Regions from separate parts of the Paenibacillus sp. FSL R5-0473 genome, predicted to be linked through region 4. Evidence: riboswitches for the same ligand, from Rfam matches in the RefSeq annotation. Region 4 holds a riboswitch; each other region holds the start of a gene.
The links. A riboswitch is a leader RNA that binds a small molecule or an ion and turns the genes downstream of it on or off. The one in region 4 is predicted to bind cyclic di-AMP.
Positions count from the first base shown of each region.

Region 1: linked by a shared signal. The riboswitch ahead of MKY28_RS15550 (C40 family peptidase) and the one ahead of MKY28_RS18865 (hypothetical protein) in region 4 are both predicted to bind cyclic di-AMP.
Region 2: linked by a shared signal. The riboswitch ahead of MKY28_RS25590 (C40 family peptidase) and the one ahead of MKY28_RS18865 (hypothetical protein) in region 4 are both predicted to bind cyclic di-AMP.
Region 3: linked by a shared signal. The riboswitch ahead of MKY28_RS25970 (3D domain-containing protein) and the one ahead of MKY28_RS18865 (hypothetical protein) in region 4 are both predicted to bind cyclic di-AMP.

Region 1 is NZ_JBBORL010000001.1:3,590,247-3,594,851, reverse strand. Features, by position in the region: gene MKY28_RS15575 (YkvI family membrane protein) at 1-290, opposite strand, end outside; gene MKY28_RS15570 (xanthine phosphoribosyltransferase) at 495-1,076, shown strand; gene MKY28_RS15565 (hypothetical protein) at 1,174-1,503, shown strand; gene MKY28_RS15560 (hypothetical protein) at 1,623-1,841, shown strand; gene MKY28_RS15555 (carboxymuconolactone decarboxylase family protein) at 1,983-2,312, shown strand; gene MKY28_RS15550 (C40 family peptidase) at 2,386-2,850, opposite strand; cyclic di-AMP (ydaO/yuaA leader) riboswitch at 2,856-2,987, opposite strand; gene pelA (pectate lyase) at 3,416-4,369, shown strand; tRNA gene MKY28_RS15540 (tRNA-Leu) at 4,546-4,605, shown strand, end outside.
Region 2 is NZ_JBBORL010000001.1:5,806,328-5,810,932, reverse strand. Features, by position in the region: gene MKY28_RS25600 (c-type cytochrome) at 42-398, opposite strand; gene MKY28_RS25595 (GNAT family N-acetyltransferase) at 549-1,043, opposite strand; gene MKY28_RS25590 (C40 family peptidase) at 1,398-1,868, opposite strand; cyclic di-AMP (ydaO/yuaA leader) riboswitch at 1,872-2,009, opposite strand; gene MKY28_RS25585 (hypothetical protein) at 2,255-3,106, opposite strand; gene MKY28_RS25580 (M1 family metallopeptidase) at 3,117-4,605, opposite strand, start outside.
Region 3 is NZ_JBBORL010000001.1:5,883,437-5,888,041, forward strand. Features, by position in the region: gene rsmA (16S rRNA (adenine(1518)-N(6)/adenine(1519)-N(6))-dimethyltransferase RsmA) at 1-193, opposite strand, end outside; gene rnmV (ribonuclease M5) at 198-743, opposite strand; gene MKY28_RS25970 (3D domain-containing protein) at 899-2,083, opposite strand; cyclic di-AMP (ydaO/yuaA leader) riboswitch at 2,357-2,610, opposite strand; gene MKY28_RS25975 (TatD family hydrolase) at 2,852-3,622, opposite strand; gene MKY28_RS25980 (HD domain-containing protein) at 3,955-4,605, opposite strand, start outside.
Region 4 is NZ_JBBORL010000001.1:4,281,809-4,286,413, reverse strand. Features, by position in the region: gene MKY28_RS18880 (urease accessory protein UreF) at 1-609, opposite strand, end outside; tRNA gene MKY28_RS18875 (tRNA-Leu) at 1,054-1,136, shown strand; gene MKY28_RS18870 (glutathione peroxidase) at 1,283-1,762, opposite strand; cyclic di-AMP (ydaO/yuaA leader) riboswitch at 2,135-2,310, shown strand; gene MKY28_RS18865 (hypothetical protein) at 2,430-2,825, shown strand; gene MKY28_RS18860 (HAD family hydrolase) at 2,953-3,636, shown strand; gene MKY28_RS18855 (Nramp family divalent metal transporter) at 3,741-4,605, opposite strand, start outside.

The DNA.
Region 1 (4,605 bases), 690 kb from region 4:
ACGCCAATGAGAATGAGAAGGGTCACCCAGGTGATCCATTTGCCCGCCTTATGGCCGAATAAATGTTTGTTCAGATCCTCATAAGAGCGGGACCCGGTATCGTGAGCGATCAGCATCATTTTGGTACCTAACCAGACAAAGAGCATGGTGGATAAGCCTATGGTGATGGTGGCCCATTTGCCATACTGGGTAAAAAACTGCAAAATTTCCTGCCCTGTAGCGAAGCCGGCTCCGACAACCGTTCCGATGTATGTAAATGCGATCTGCAGCACCCGAAATGCCTGTTTCATGTGTTTCCCCTCTCAGGCCCCTGTATAGTTTGGACATGCGGGTACCATGGTACAAGGTATGCTTGACCCACGAAAGTCATGACAATCGATAATGAGCTTTGGCTTGAATTACGTCTCAAGGACAGCGCCCAGGCAATTTCGCTTGAACTTATAGATAGATATATGATACTTTTACCTCATAGGATAGGCTTGGGAGGTCAAATCATGGAATTATTGAAACAACGAATATTACAAGAAGGTGTGGTTATCTCGGATCAAGTATTAAAGCTGGATGGTCTGTTGAACCACCAGATTGATCCTGCATTAACGATGGAGATGGGACGTGAGTTTGCTGCCCGTTTTCGTGAAAGTGGAGTAACTCGGGTAATCACGGTAGAATCCTCAGGGATTCCGGTTGCTTTTGCAGCAGCCTATGAACTTGGGGTGCCCCTTGTATTCGCCCGTCGTAAAAAAACACTTCTGGCTGATCCTGATGCTTACTGTGAACGTGTACCGTCCTTTACCAAAGGAATTGTAACTGACATTATGGTATCCCGCGAGTTCATTCATGAGAATGACCGCATTTTGTTCATTGATGATATCATTGCCAATGGAGATGCCGCTCGTGGCGTCATCAAAATTATCGAGCGTTCCGGTGCGGAACTCGTCGGATTCGGCGTTGTGGTCGAGAAAAGTTTTCAGGCGGGGGCACGCACGATTCGTGAACAGGGTATTCCGGTGGAAGCCTTGGTACGCATTCGTTCCCTGAACGATGGAACAGTACAATTTGACGATAACGAAATGTGACATTTTAAAGGAATAGGGCCTATTTTTTGAACTATGCCTTTGCATGACCGCCGATTTCATTTATAATGGGGTTATGTTAGGGAGAGGAGGCAACACCATGGGGAACCAACCGGCAACAGAACAATTTTTTAATGATAAGCTGGCGGAATCGAAAGTTCATTTTGAACGTGCCCTGGATTGTAAACATACGGAATTCGATGACCTTTATCCCTATATGATTGAACATCCTCAATTTTTCTGGTACAAACGCTATGTTGCCTGGTCAGAATTACTGACGATTGTAGGCTTGTGCGAAGAGTTGTCCTTCTCTTGGAAAGAACAATTTACACCGCATCAAGTGGAGTACCTTGAAGAACGTGTGATGTCCGCCAAAGTGCTTGATTTTTGGTTCGAGAAGAACGACAGCAAAGAGCACGCGCAGCGGTAACTTTCAGTCGGGACATAATTTCGAATGACATGACAGTCCAATACAGTCACGTGAGACCTAAATGACTTTTCATTTAGGTCTCTTTTTGTAAATAAATTTGAAATATAGGAGCCATGAAGATGATTAGTGATACAGAATTGGACGCCCTGCGTCTGTCAGGTGAGAAAGTTAGAGTAGTACGGGACGAGCTGGAATCGAACGATGTGAAAGGGATTGTGGTTGCCTGGGATGGCGAGCAGGTACTTATCCGTCGTCAGAATCGACGTGTCGTTAAGCTGGACCGAGGTTACAGCTATCAGCTGTTCAGCGAGCCGCGCCAGAGTCCACTTAGTGAGTAACAGCTTATAATTATGGCAGAGCCATGCGCGTTAAATGTTTGGAATTACCATGATTTCTTGGCATAAATGGCTCACTCGGGAGAGAAGATAGGTACAGTGAGGAAGATCTGTAACTATAGCCGAGAGGGTGTGCTACAAGCCATGACATTGATGAATGATAAAGTTCATGCCTACAAGGATCAGATTGGAGCATTAAGCGATGTGCTGCCAGGTGTGGTGAAGTCGTATCATGAGTTTACCGGAGAATGTTTCCAATCTGGCGTGATTGATGCGAAGACAAAACAGCTAATTGCGCTTGGCATTGGATTATTCGCAAACAATGAGGTATGTACCTTCTACCATGTAGAAGAAGCCCGGGCCAAGGGAGCAACAGATCAGGAGATTATGGAGACCGTTGCGGTGGCCGGAGCTGTTGGAGGAGGACATGCCCTGTCTCAGGGTGCGATGCGAGTGCAGAAGGCGCTGCATTAGTAAGCAATGCAACATACATTTTTAAGTGCAAAAAAGGCATCCGGTTAATAACCGATGCCTTTTTGTATGTGAATCACATTTTACCTAACATTTTATCATACATAAACTGTCCAGTTACCCGACGTGCTGTTACATAACGATCATTGAAGTATGGATTCGATAACTTCGTGATGCTTACACCTTTACTGCTGGAGGCATGAGCGAATTGTCCGCCGCCGATATATACACCTGTATGTGAAATGCCTTTGCCTGTTGTATTAAAGAACACCAGATCACCTGTCCGAACATTGCTCTTGGATACGGGAGTACCTGCTTTGGCTTGCTGCTGCGAAGTACGTGGTAATTCAATGCTGTATTTGTTGAAAAGATATCTCATAAAACCAGAACAGTCGAAGCCGGCTACAGTTGTGCCACCCCATTTGTAAGGAATACCTGTCATGTTGTTCACTACGGAGTTGATACTGCTTGCCTCTGTGCTTGTTGCCCCGGATGTAAATAATACAGCTGCTCCAAAAATGGAGATAATCAGTTTTTTCAAAATCAATGTTCTCCCTTCGATGCCTACGGAGTTAGCTAAGGGTTCGGTAGAAGGTTCCCTATATTTCCTATGTATAAGAATAATTCACCCAAATTGGTTCCCCCGTTTTCAAACATGAAACTCGGCAATGAATAATTAAGTTTTTGTAACTATTTGAAACTATATTGCATAAATGCGTAATTGTCAAACCCATTTAAACCCTTTCTTAATACCTCAATGTTAGCGGAATTAAGGTTTTTATATGAAAAAAGGGATCGAGTTTGGGTATCATTCATGACAAAAACGTCATTATTGATTCGTGTAAGACGAATTTTGATAAATAGATAGGTTTGTCATGAGTTAAAAGAACTATTCCGTTATGTAGAATTAGAGAGATTATATTCATTAAGTTGCATATATTGACAAAAATCGATTTTTTGCATATTATCTGATTATCCAATCCACATATTGGATTAAAATTGATTTTATTATGCGATAAATACAAATAAAGGAGGTTTAGAGACGCGTATCATAGGTAAAGTAGAAGTGGAAGATTTATAAAAACGAACATAGGAGAGTGTTACATTTGAAAGCGAAGAAAATAATTACTTTTGTCCTGGCATGTACGATGGTGTTCTCAGCAGTTGGAATGGCAGTTCTCCCTGTAGGGACGGTATCTGCTGCAGATGCGTCGGGTACTACAGCGAGTATTTCTGATATTTTGAAGAACCAGCTGCCGGATGGAGGTTGGAGAAAAGATTATAAACAGACAAGTGGAGAGTGGGCAAAGTCCACGATAGACAACAAGGCTACATACTCAGAAATTAGAAGATTGGCGAAGGAATTTAAAAAGACGAATGATCCGCGTTACTCCACAGCTGCAATCAAAGGAATTAACTTTTTGATCAACATGCAGTATTCAAACGGCGGGTGGCCACAAGTTTACCAAAGCTCCGGATACCACAAGCACATCACTTACAATGATGATGCCATGATTAATGTAATGATCATGCTGGATGAAGTAGCGGCACGCAAAGGTGATTTCTCATTTATCGACAGTACACTTGCTAACCGCAGTAAAAATTCAGTTGCCAAAGGTGTGGAGGCGATTCTGAATACACAGGTCGTTTCAGGTGGTAAGCTGACAGCATGGGGACAACAACATGATTCCAGCTCTCTTAAACCAGCGAGCGCAAGAATCTACGAAGTGCCATCGCTGACAGCTGGAGAGAGTGTAACGATTGTTAAATTTCTGAAAACCAGACCTGCTAACGCTAAAATTACCGCATCCATTAAAGGAGCGGAGGCTTGGTTTAACAAAGTGAAAATTACGGGTTACAAGTATGAAAGAGCTAATGGAGATAGTAAAATTATCGCTGATTCCAAAGCTGCACCAATTTGGGCACGCTTCTATGAGATCGGAACGGATAAACCAATCTTTATTGGTCGTGACGGGGTAGTTAAATACAAATTAAGTGATATTGATAAAGAAAGAAGAGGCGGTTATGCATGGTATGGCAACTGGCCTTCCAAGCTGTAATTTGTAGTATGCTTCCGTATTAATGAACCAAACTATTAGCAACAGTTAAAGGTAAGGCCCGAATCGACATGGACGTCTGATTCGGGCTTTATTGTTATTATTTTCAGTGTTGACATGATAGATTACGCATGATATATTATTTCTTGTCGCCGATATGGATGACGAAGATACAATATGCGGTCGTGGCGGAATTGGCAGACGCGCACGGTTCAGGTCCGTGTGGGCTAACCCCCGTG
Region 2 (4,605 bases), 1.5 Mb from region 4:
AAAAGGGGACTAAGCGCCTCTTTGTTATGCGTGTGCAGAGATTATTTCTTCTCTGACAGCCACATGGCGATATTTGCAATCTCTTCGTCCTGCAGTTTGCCCTTGAAGGAAGGCATGCCACCTTTACCTTTGACAATCGTAGAATAGATCTTCTCCAGATCATCCTGGCTGCCGATGTTTGCCAGAGCAGGTCCTACGCCACCTTGAAGCTGATCCCCGTGACAGGAAATACAATTGGCTTTGACCAGTGCTTCAGCTTGTCCGGCATCCAATGTTACTTCCGGCATGGTTGGCTTGGCTTCTTCGGCCACTTCTTCTTTCCCTGGAAGCGTAAACATTAAAACAATAGCTAAAGCGCATGCTGCAAAAAATACTCCGCTCATGATCCATTTGTGCATCCCTTATGTCCCCTCCAGAATGAAAGATCATCTAACCTGAAACTATCCATATCATTATAACGGAACCTGTACTGACATCATAGCATTTTGTGGGAATTTTTTGAACTAATCACATAACAAGGGGCAAATTTGGTTGTTTTGCAATGGATTCTAACCGCGAGGCCCTTCATAAACCATACAGTGAAAGGGCTTCAAGCCGCTTGGGGTCTGTCGTTCGTATGTATCCTGGGTGATAAATCCACTCTTCAGATAGACTTGAATGGCACGAGCATTCCAAGTGAGTACTTCCAGATCAATCTCATTCGTGGGATTTCGGCGAATAGCTTCCTGTACAATGGCAGAGACAAAAGCTGTCCCTTGACCCTGACCACACAGCTCTGGATGCATGCCAAGGCCAATCCGGGTTACCCCTTGAAGTGGGAAGTATTGAGCAAACCCACATATACGATCGTTCTGATCCAGGACGATTGCATATTGCTCCTGCCGCAGCTGTGCATCTCCGAATTCCACTTCCAGAGCCTTCATCTGCTCCCAGGGGAGCCAGCTGTAGATATTGTAAGGCGGATCATACTGCCAACTGCAGATAAGCTCCGCATGTTCTTCTCGCATGGGTACAACGTGAAACGTCACAGGGGTTTCCTTCATACACCTGCATGCTCCTTTCCTTGAAACAGAACTCTTTGTCCACTCTACAAAAGAGATGTTCATTTAGCAAGTCTTCCTTCCAAGAAAAAAAATGAAACAAAAGTTCCGGTAATTTCGTTTATATTATAACGGGATGGGTAAAAACATCATAAGGGCACGGACGAACGAACGCAAAATGAACCTGTTGATGTCGCAGGATATGCCCCGAGTATAACTTGCAACATGAATAAGGATTGAAGCACAAAAAAACCGCCGGATACATTCCTGCGGAGAATGTACCGGGCGGTTCTGTTATGCTTCTTGCTTCGTTCCAGTATGGTTAATGGTTACAGCATCATGTTGCTCAGCTTGTCCCTAGTCAAGGGCCAGTGATTCATATGCGTCCGTGCTCATAATCCGTTTCGCGCCAACATAACGATTGGCCCAATAGTTTTCACTCAATGCACTGATCGTAACGCCTTTGGAAGAAGAGGAGTGTGCGAACTTTCCATCCCCTACAAAGATTCCTACATGGGATACGCCTTTACCTGTTGTATTAAAGAACACCAGATCGCCAGCTCTCATTTCCATGCGGGATACGGAATCGCCCATGTCGAATTGGGAACTGGATTGGCGTGCCAAATCAATACCCAACTTGTCGAATACATACCGTGTAAATCCGGAGCAGTCAAAGCCGTTGAGCGTTGTTCCTCCACTTTGATATGTAGTTCCCATTGCTGAATCAATTACTTTGTCCATCTTTGAATCTGCGAATGCGCTACCTGCACCAAGCGATAAAGCGAATGTGATGCTAAGTACAGCTGCGGTTAATTTCTTCTTGAACAAGAGATATTCCCCTTCCAATGCCTGCGAGGTTAGCTTAAGGATTCGGTTGAAGGTCCCCTATGATCCCTCTGTAGCAAGATCAATTCACCCATAACTGGTTCCCCCGCTTCCCAGGTGCCAGGAATTTGGCTATGCTAGTTATGCACCTGCGAAATCAAGAAATGACGATTTAATTTTAAGTAGTTACAAATATGAATGTAAAGATTACAAAGTTGTTACTAAAAACTCACTGCGATTATTGTAACAGAGGAGTACGGCTTTGGCAACGTTTAGCAACAAAATTAGCAAAAAAAACCTCGACCTTTGACGGGGAAAGGTTGAGGTTTGCCTATTTATAAGTACATATTAGGCCATGAGTTTAACATGTGATGGTAACAATTTTTAAACTATCTGCTCTCACCTTTGGATATTTTGGACTGCCATAATCGGAAATGGCTGCATATTTTCCACAGACTCAATAGACATCTGGCAAGTGGATACGTCTGTTGTAGTATAAGTCCGGTCAGTCCTGTTAATAACCATGAGGCTGTAGTGAATGCCCCAAAGACGAGCAGGTGTACTCCGCCCAGCAGTAATGCAATGCCGATTACAGCGATGAGATGACGCAGTGCAATCCAGAGGGCTTTGAGGGTACCGTGAGCCCCGCCTTCTCCTTCTGGTGCCGAAACACCGAACTGCATGTAGAGTATGACATGGTGGATGATCCAACCATATACAACCCAGGCAGCAACATAAGGTATACCAGGCAACAGTAATTGAAGGGAATGAAATCCGTCCATGAGAATCGAGTAGAGCTTCGGTATGAGCCAGTAGGCGGGCAGAAGTATCAATAATGTACGTATGGTGTGGAGCAGCAGCATCGGTTTCCACAGATTTTTGATTCCGCGGACAAAGGGGATACGCTCTTCTGTAGAATTAAAGTGCTGAAGTGAGTAGAGCAGTCCTGCCTGAATGAGGGGGCTGATCAACATGCGAACTAGCAGCATGCCCCCTAGAATCCATAGATAACGATGAACCTCCGGATGGGTAGACAGGTTAAGTTGACTTTCCATTTTGAACAAAAGTGTACTCAGCTCACCGGCATCAGCATCTGGATAGCGAAGGAGTAGTGGGATGACCGCCGATTGTACCATTCGATAGAAGAAATATCCCCAAATGAGTTGATAAAGAAATAAGAGTGCGGCAATGAACATATGCTGACGGACGAGAAACCAGCCTTCACGTATTTTCGCTTTCACCGTTTCCACCTCACCATGACAGACCTCCAAATATGGCTTCTATTAGTTTGGTTACACTCATGCTCCAGCGGGACTTCGCCCGCTCATCCAGTCCGGATTTCAGGAAATTGTTCATATGGCGGTTCTCCAGCACGATCGAGTACAGGGGATCGGTCATGGCCCAGGATACGGGGGATGTGTGAGTTAATTTATACGTGATGCGATCTTCTTTGCCATTCCATTGCTTGGTGAGGATATGTCCGTCTTCAAAAGCAATACGAACAGGAACGGCGCTGTAATCACTGCCTTTTTTTGCAATTGTCACGGATGACTCGTACAATGTTTGACCGTCTTTCTGTACGGGCGTAACACGAATCTTCTCTACAGCAAAGTCAGCCATCCCGTTACCATAGACATATTGGTCAAAATAATCAGACCAGGAAGTGCGGGTCACTTGTTCCACAATTTTCTGGAAATCAGCCGAAGTGGGATGTTTGAAACGGTACTTCTTCACATAGGTAGAGAGAATACGTTCCATCTTTTTTGCGCCGACTTGATGTTCGATACCAAGCAATACAAGTTTGCCACGTGTATAGACATTGGCTGCATACTCATTCTGTGAATCGAACTTCCAGGATTCTTGTGTTAAGGATGAAGGAGACGTAATCAGTCCCGATTGTACCGGCAGATTCGGAATCAATCCGTATTCCTGCTCCATCAGTTTGTCTTCTGCATAAGAGGTGAATCCCTCATCCAGCCAGGCTTCCTCGAATTCGTTGCTGGCAACCATGCCGTAGAAGTACTGGTGTCCAATCTCGTGGACTACGGTACGTTCCAGGTCATAACCCGGAGTAGTATCATCGGCTCCAAAGGCCGTAACTAGCGTAGGGTATTCCATACCTCCAGCGCCGTTCCCCGCTTTGGGTGGAACTACGATGGATAAGGTAGCGTAAGGATATGGGCCAAACCATTTGCTATAATTGGCTAGAGCGGCCTTCGCGGCGTAGAAGTAACGTTCTTTCAGATCCTGATGAGCAGGGTCCAGATATAACTTGATTCGTACACCAGGCACATTGGGTGCAGAGAAGGGTTCCTCGGCGTAGACAAAATCCGGTGAAGCTGCCCATGCGAAGTCATGCACATCATCGGCGTAAAATTGATAGACCTTTTCTCCATTCTTCACCACGGCTTGCTGTGTCGGAAATCCGGTAGCAGCTACTTTGTATGTTTCAGGCACCCGAATACGCACACTATATATACCGAAGTCAGCGTAAAACTCTGAATTGCCATGGTACTGGTGCAGATTCCAGCCTTCCGTTGTTCGTCCACGTCTGCCCACAGGTTCATAGGCACTTAATTTTGGAAACCATTGACCTGCCATGACAAAATGATCAGCAGTTCCCATCCGGGCAAAAATCTTCGGCAGATTCACTTCAAATCGGGTGTGGAGCGTGATGCTTTCCCCGCCTTTGACGGGTTTGGGCAAGCGTACTTTAATGAGGGTGGTGTCCTTGATATTT
Region 3 (4,605 bases), 1.6 Mb from region 4:
CAATACCCGGCCCGATCTCCAGTGCGCCCTTAGACTCGTCCAGATCGGCTGCATTAACGATTTTGTTCAGGATATTTTGATCGATCAGAAAGTTCTGACCCAGACTTTTCTTAAATGAGAATCCGTGTCTTTGAATAATCTCTTTCGTACGCTTGGGCGTTGCAATTTCAATCGTCTCTTCCATGTTCTTCATATGCTCACAATCCTTCACGTTCAATTTGCGCTAATGCTGTAGAGAATTCTTCCCGTGTAATCTGAAATACACTGAGACGTTTGTGGAACTGCTTCCCGTTACAATAACCGATGCCTAGCAGATTGCCCATCTCCATGCGACGTGCAGCAGCCTGCGGATGCACGATAAGTCCTGCCGCGATCAGGTCCTCCCAATCGATCAGGCTCGGAGCACCTTCGTATGAAGTATGTACGCGCGCCAGAGCATGACGGATCGCCTCTGGTGAGGCATTCTCCACCCCAATGTCCCCTTTGCGCGTTGCATCGGCTTCCGGAATGAAGGCATGTTTGCAGCCAGGGACCTTGTTCGCAATAATTTTACGAATGCGTTCGCCAGCATGATCCGGATCTGTCAGTACAATGACTCCCCGTCTCTCCTGAGCAAGCGCAATCCGCTTCAGAATGCGTTGGTTGATGGCTGATCCACCTGTTTCTATGGTATCGGCCTCCACGGCCCGACGGATAGCTACCGTATCGTCACGGCCTTCCACCACAATGACTTCTTTTATCATGTTCCATTTCTTCCTTTCTAACGCAAAAAGAAGAGGAATATCCTCTTCTCTGCCAAACGGCGGGGGAGACTGAATTCAGACTCCTCCGCCGCATATTCCGCATGAATCATTCATGCAACTATTTTATAGCATTCCCATTTCAAAGTAAAACGATTTTAGTTCGCTTCCGGCTTCACCGGACCGATCACGTAGACCGTTTTGCCTTTCTTACGTCCAAAATTCAGGGCATGCTTCACACTGTCATAATACACATCAATTTTGTTGCCTTTAATGGCACCGCCTGTATCTTCCGCACGACGGAATCCCAGACCTTCGATATATACCCACCAGCCAATTGGAATGACTTTGGGATCAACCGCAATGGTGCGTCCTTCTGTTACACGAGTACCAGAAGCCGTTTTAGTACCAATGCCAGGCTCTTCGGAAGAGTAGGCAGTCATGGATACATTTTTAAGTACTTTGGAGTATTTAAAAGAAGTTCCGGATACGGTAATTACTTTGCTGCCCGAGGCAGATGTTTTCTTCGAGTTCGTTGTTGTAGCCTTTTTGGTTGTTGACGTTTGAGCCGATACGGTCTGAATCTCAGGTTCCTTCACGACCGGTTTTGCTTTGGTGCCGACAGCGATCACTTTATCTACACGATTATTAGCGACAGATTTGCCAACCATTTTTTTGGAGACCAATTCTCCATCCTGAAATACCTTTTCGATATGCTGTACAATTGTGCCTTCTTTGCCGTTCACAACGACACGGTTATCACCTTTGTACAAGCTAGGGTCAGCCGTTTTAATGACTTTGTAAGCGATCGGTTGCTCTACATCCACTGTACGCTTTGTTACGCGCACTACACGAATCTTCATCTCCGCTTTGATAGCAGTTCCAAGCGCCGGATACACTTTATCATTACTTTCAACTTGAATACCTGATTTTTGAATTGCATCTTCTACCGATGAATCGGTTGTATACAGAGTCTTGGTGTCTCCGTCTGCCGTAATGTTAACTGGAACGGCCCGCTCAATAACGATTCGGTCTCCATCTGTTAACGCCCCATTCATGGACATGGATACCTTATCGTGAGGGCTGACTGTGATCGACTGCTCCTCCAGCATTTCCTGAAGCATTCCTGTACGAGTCTCTACCACCTGAGCTTTGCCATCAATAACCAGTGAAATTTGTTTCCCGGCCTGACCGTAAACGACTAACAAGATCATGATTGTAAGCGCAATTGAGAAAATCGCGATCAATGCCATTTGACGCATGTTCTCATGCTTCCACCGCAACGCGAAAGACTTACTGGATGATCGTGACTCATGGGTCTCTTCTGGTTGGAATGTGCCCACTTCTCCGTCCTCCTTCATAGCCTCGCCGTCTAAAGTAATGCATGATGTCTTTGACGTGACTATACCAAATTTTCTACAGAACACAGATTGGACCAACATAATCCGGTTCTGCACCATGAATCAATCTTCGCAACATGATGTCATCCTCCTGAATACCTACCGTATGATGACAATATTTCTTTTATTCAAAAACAAAAAAGCCAAAGAAAGAGTGTAAGAGGAACTCTTTCGTGGCTTCCGAATGATTCTGAATATCGGAAATTCATGCACGAGGTTGCCTCTCTTTTTCCGCTTGCGAGGTTAGCTGTCGGGTTCGGGCGAAAGAGAGCCGCCCTATCTTGGGTCACCCGCTCATGGCGGACGCCCTTGAATTCACCCCGAGACCCAAAGAAGAAATCAAATACGGCTTCGCAGTTCCCTTCGCTGCTTTTGGGTCAGCGAACGTTGCGCATCGGCCAAATACACCGATGTTTAAGCCCTATTGGTTCCCCCGCTCTCCGATAACGGAGACTCAGCGAGACTGATTCATGAAAGTAATGTTGTTTCATCGGAAAGTGTCCCTTTGTTCATCCCCCGAACATCTGTCCAATTTTCCGCACAACAATTCACTGAAAAGATGATATCCTGTTTTGATGCATGTTGTAAAGCGTTGATCAAGTACGTTTTTCTGAATATTTGGTTAAAATATTGTAATATTCTTGATTTATTTGGATCAAAGGGCAAATTACCTCCGCTTACCTGCCTTTTTCACCTCATTTGCTCGTTTTTTTAACGAATCCCAAATCGTTCCATGGCATTTTTGGTTGTTATTGCAGCAATTTCCTCCACCGAAATGCCTTTAATTTCCGCAGCTGCCTCTGCAACCAGACGTACATGCGCTGTCTCATTTCGCTTCCCACGATAAGGGTGCGGTGTCAAATATGGAGCATCTGTTTCAATGAAAAACCGATCCATAGGAACCTTCTCCAGCACCTCTTTGGGTTGCTTTGCATTTTTGAATGTGATCGGTCCTCCGAAGGAGAGATGGAAGCCCATATCGAGACAACTTTTTGCTGTTTCCCAGCTGCCCGAGAACGAGTGCATCACACCACCAACTTCGCCCGCCTTCTCTTCACGCAAAATTCTTATGATATCCTCATGTGCATCCCGATTATGGATGACAATTGGCATGTTCACTTCACGCGCCAAAGCAATTTGTTGTCGTAATACGCGATGCTGTATTTCTTTTGGTGAAGTATCCCAGTGATAATCCAATCCAATCTCACCGATTGCAACCACTTTTTCATGCTTGCATAAAGATGCAATCCACTCCAAATCGCCCTCCTGCATTGTGATCGCATCTACGGGATGCCACCCTACAGCTGCATATATAAAGTCATACGTTTCGGCAAGTTTCATTGTGGTTGGAATTGTCTCCCGGTTAAAGCCAATGTTGATCATGCGACCAACTCCTGCATCCACAGCACGCTGAATCATGTCCTCGCGGTCCTCGTCGAATTGTGGTGCATCCAGATGTGTATGTGTGTCGAACAGCATCATGTCTGTATCTCCCTTCATGTCGAAATAACGACTATCTTCTTTTTCAAAATCCAATTTGTAAAATTCAATAATTCAATGACTCATACATAAAACATTTTGGGTATCTGTGTATTACATCATTACGTTTGTTTCTTCACAAATACAATATATAGAAGATATACGGATATTCTGATCTATATATTGTTGATTGTGCTCATTCTGTCTACTTGCATTTACAAAATTATGTCGATCTACATATACTCCCCATTAAAGCAGATTACTGTATCATGGAAAATAGCTCTTTTAGAAAGTGTTTTGATATCGAAATTCTTCATCGGATTATACCCACACGATTACAAGAAATAGGGGCGTATATGTGACGGTAATTCGTGAATAATCGCATCCACCTTGTTTTGCGGGTAATACAAATGATGTTTCCCTCGGTGAAGCCCACTGATGGAACGGACAATGTCAGATACTTCTGACAACTCACGTAAATTGTCCTGTCGATCCAGAAGAAGAATCTGCTTATCTGTGGATTCATCCGGACGAAACACATCATACGGATTATCCGAAGGAAAATCAATTTCAAGATCATATTCGGGATCGAGGCCAGCCTGTACAAAAGCTTCCCGAATCTCTTCCATCATTGTCAAGTCGACCTGTTCAAGCTCTACATACTTATATAACTTGCGATCCATAAAACGTTCGCATAACTCACTCAGAACAGTATCGTCCTCCTTGCGCCACTGCATAAATGCCGTCTGAATTAATGCTTCATCCAACTGCAAATATTCATCCACGGATAATTCTCCTTCAAATAATTGAGGGAGTGGATCAATCATGAAGCGGAATTGAAAACCATGTTGTAGGAGTGTTTTCGCTCGCTTGAATATTTGCCGCAATATAATTTCAGAACTACGAGTTACCGGATGGAAGTAAATCTGCCAATACATCTGATACCGAGACATTAGGTAATCCTCCACAGCATGCATGCCTGACTC
Region 4 (4,605 bases):
CGCAGCCGAGGCGCTGACGGTCTTCCATTCATTCTCCAGATCTGTGGCCAGGCGGACCATCAGATCCTTGGTTGTATCGTTGTTCAGGGGAATGACTTTGGAGGCTTCGGTTATGCAGGCATTCATGGCTGAATGCAGGTAACCAAGGACCGCCTCCTCGACCGGGATGTCGAGGTGGTGGTTAATCCAGGCGTGAACAGTGGAGAGGCAGCCAACCGAATCATATTTGGCAAAGATCTGTTCGAGCTGGCTGAATTCAATCCAGGGGTGCAGAGCGCGTGCGAGTCTGATCAATCGTTTACCCATGGCGGCAGCTTGTTCTCTGAGATCTCCAGGGGTTCGCTGAACATGGACGAGCTTGTCGATCAGAGCTATCCGCCATGTATCCTTGTGATCTGTTGCGGTATAGATGCCTTTGATAGCCATACCTTCAAGACGAACGATGCTCGGATGCAACTGACAACGCATGAATGATTCGAGATCTTCAGCATTACGAATGGTACCCTCCCTGATATGGATATCCATGCCGAAGGAATGGGTGAACCCTCCAACCTGAATAGAGGAATCAAGCAGTTTGACATAATCGAGCAGCTTATTCCCACGGTTCACAATCATTCGCCTCCTGTGTTCGTTAAATGTCACTTAAAGTGACATTTATATTCCTTTTTGTTTGCTTTATGTTTAAAAATCCGAATTATATGATAGTTATCATCCCATAAATATCCGCTTTTTGTCAATAGTATCCGTGAAATTTAATGGATTAAATATGGAATTTAATATTTGTGTTATTTTATATAACTTATTGTGTTATTTATTTTACGAAGTGCAGGGAGGACTATATATAAGGAAGGACTATATATAAATGAACCAACAAGATCGGCTCTTACCTAAAGAGAGGGGATCAAATCTAATAATATGCAGTTCATGGGTAATGATGACGAGATTATGCGATTTTTGATGAAAATGCCTAGCTGAAAAAGAAGTATTAAAAAATACTTTACTTTTAGTTCTGAACCCGGTATAATCAATTCTGTTGCCGATTATTTACGACATGCGGTCGTGGTGGAATGGCAGACACGCTATCTTGAGGGGGTAGTGGGCGTATGCCCGTGGAGGTTCGAGTCCTCTCGACCGCATCATATGAACGATTAAAAAGAAGCTTTCCATTAATGGGAAGCTTCTTTTTTTGTCTTTTTCGAACAGTATGACATCTGGGTTGAAAAAAGGCCATCCATTACCGGAGGAATGTTGCTCTACCTACCGGCTACGGGTGGCCTGTGTATTATTTTTGCAGCAAATTCTTGATATCTTCTTCAATCTTGTCCGGTGTTGTTTTGGGAGCATAACGTTTAATGACCTGTCCGTTCTGATCCACGAGGAATTTGGTGAAATTCCATTTGATTGCTTTGGAGCCAAGCAGGCCAGGAGCTTCTGTGCTCAGGTGTTGGAAAAGAGGGTGAGCGCTTGAGCCGTTCACATCAATTTTCTCAAACATGGGAAAGCTCACGCCATAATTCATCTGACAGAACTCGGCAATATCGTCGGAAGATCCTTTTTCCTGTGCAAACTGGTTGCTTGGGAAACCAAGCACTTCAAATGGAGCATCTTGAAACTTGTCTTGCAATTCTTGCAGACCTTTGAATTGAGGGGTAAGGCCGCATGAGCTTGCCGTATTCACAATCAGGAGCACTTTGTCACGGTAGTCGGACATTTCAACTTCTTGACCGCGAAGGGTATTCACTTTGTAATCGTAGACTGTCATCTAAATCGCCTCCATTTATTTACTCTTATATCTTCTATTATATTGGTTGCAATTAAATATTGCAAAACTAATATGGTGTTAAAAGAATCAAAACAGGCAAGTTGTGCTGAATACGTGAATGAATTGCGAAGTGATTTACGCCAGAGTGAGAATTAGATAGCCTTGAAGAGATAGATAGAGTATAACTTTGTTGTAAGCGTTATTATGGATAGGAATTGGCAAAAATCTGCCGATTTGATGATCTGGGCGGACTTTACACCGACATGGCACGGGTGTATGATTCATAACGTAATTTCAATTTAAACTAAAATGTACTTGAAAAACGAAACAAACGATAATATCGCTCGATCTTATCCTTAAGATATACGAACGATGTTTTAATCGCTGAGTTTCCATTCATTGATGAGTGGAAAACGGGGGAACCAACGGAATGCGCTGTCCAGGACAGTGGGCATTCATGGGGTGAATTTTCCGGTGACAGCCGGAAATAGGGCGACTCTCGCGCCCGAATCCGTCAGCTAACCTCGTAAGCGTTAAAGGGAGAGGCAACAAGCCGTACGCTGGTTCATGGTGTTTTCGCCATGGGTTATTTAAGAAGCGTTCGGGAGGCCTTGGTCCCCCACGCTTCTTTTTTTGTTGTCTTTTCACGCCAAGGGAGGAACGAATGATGGATACTGAGATGGTCTTAGTGACTGCTCCAAATGAAGCAGGACGCAAATTTATCAAATTGCTGATGTACAAAAAAATGCCGTTTGCCGTTCTAACCAACAGTGCAGGGGAAGAGCGCAGACTCCGTAGAATCGGAGTAGAACATGTTATTCGCATGAATACGGCTGCAGCTCAAAAATGGTTTTTGCCGCAGGGCAGCGTAGGCAACGTGTTTATTTTCGAGAACAGCCTGAATCTGACCTGTCGTTATTTACAGATCTGCCGTTCATGGACATCGAAATCCCTGTGCGTCATTACGGAGCAGAGTCATCCTAAGGGCATCTATCGGGGCATGGGCGCAGACCGGATTGTATATTCGCTCAATGGGGAAGTTGGCTTTCTCCTCAATGGTTAATGCCATAGCTTCTGATTGCTCAGGTGTAAGGTGCCTGTTATAATTGAATGTATCGATAAACGGAAGTTTGAGGAGACTCATGCAGGATGGTGAGTCTTCTTTTTTATGCTTACAAGGAGGAATTGGAGTGCCGGATGTAGGTGGATTGAAATGGTTGTTTTTTGATGTTGGAGATACGCTGGTGGATGAATGGGAGCCGGTTGATGATATTATCGGACAGTTTGTCCGTGAAGCTTGTGCTTTGGGGTATCCGGTGACAATTGAGGCGGTACGCGAACTGTTCGCGAGCTGTTACCGAAAATATGAGCAATGGCCTATGAGAGTGGCGATTCGCACATTCGTTGAAGACGAGGGGCATCAGAAACAGATTCAGGACAAGCTGAAGTTTCAAAAAGATCTTGAACGTCCTTTTCCTTCAGCAGATTCCGTTCTTCAGCAGTTGTCACGGCATTATCACATTGGCATTATTGCCAATCAGAGTCCTGGAACGGAAGAGAGACTGGAGAGCTACGGCTTGCGGAAGTATGTTGATGTTCTGGCATGTTCGGCTGAAGAAGGAGTGTCCAAGCCAGACCCTGAGTTATACGCTGTGGCCTTGAAGCAGGCCGGTTGTGAACCGGAGGAAGCCGTCATGATCGGCGATCGGATCGATAACGACATTATACCTGCTCGGAAGCTGGGCATGCGTACGATTCGAATTATGCAGGGTTACGGAAGATTCCAGCCAGAACTATCGGATGACAAACGTGCGGATTGGACCGTTGATTCATTGGATCAACTCTTGCCGTTATTGATACCAAATCAGGATTAGATGCAGATGGTTGTTTATTGGATTGCAACAATAAAGGCTGATCAACTGGGTATAAAATACCGGAGTTGATCAGCCTTTTTAGTATTTAGCCAATTAAAATGAGATTAGAACAACCGGATCGTCTGAATGATCAGATATACATTCAGCACAACGATAATTGCGGCAATGACCCATGAGATGATTTTAAGCCACAATTTGTTGGCGAATGCACCCATGCTTTTTTTATCACTTGTGAACATCACCAGGGGAATTACAGCAAAGGGCAATTGAAGCGACAGCACGACCTGGCTCAAAATGAGCAGTTCTTCTGTGCCATGTTCTCCTGCAATGGCTGTCACAATTACCGCCGGGATGATGGCGATCAGACGTGTGACCAGTCTGCGCAGCCAAGCCGGAATTCGAATGTTCAGGAAACCTTCCATAACGATCTGTCCAGCGAGTGTACCTGTAAGGGTAGAGTTCTGACCTGATGCTAACAGCGCCACACCGAACAGAATACTTGCAACCGTAGTACCCAATAGAGGTGTCAGCAGATGATAGGCATCTGCGATCTCGGCAACCTGCGTCATACCAGCACTGTGGAATACAGCAGCAGATACAATCAGGATGGCCGCATTGATGAACAGGGCCAGTGTCAACGCGATTGTAGAATCCATGGTCGAGTACCGAATGGCTTCTTTTTTGCCCTGTGGGGTCTGTTCGATCTGACGGGTCTGCACAATGGAAGAATGCAGATACAGATTATGCGGCATCACGGTTGCTCCGATAATACCAATGGCGATATAGAGCATGGCCGGGTTTTGCAGAATCTCAACATTTGGTACAAAACCATGGAGAACACCGCCCATATCGGGTTTCGCCAGAAACAGGTCAATACCGAAGCAGAGGGCTATGGTTGCCATCAGCACAATGACGAGAGTTTCCAGAGCGCGGAAGCCTTTGTTTTGCAGTACAAGAATCAGGAGTACA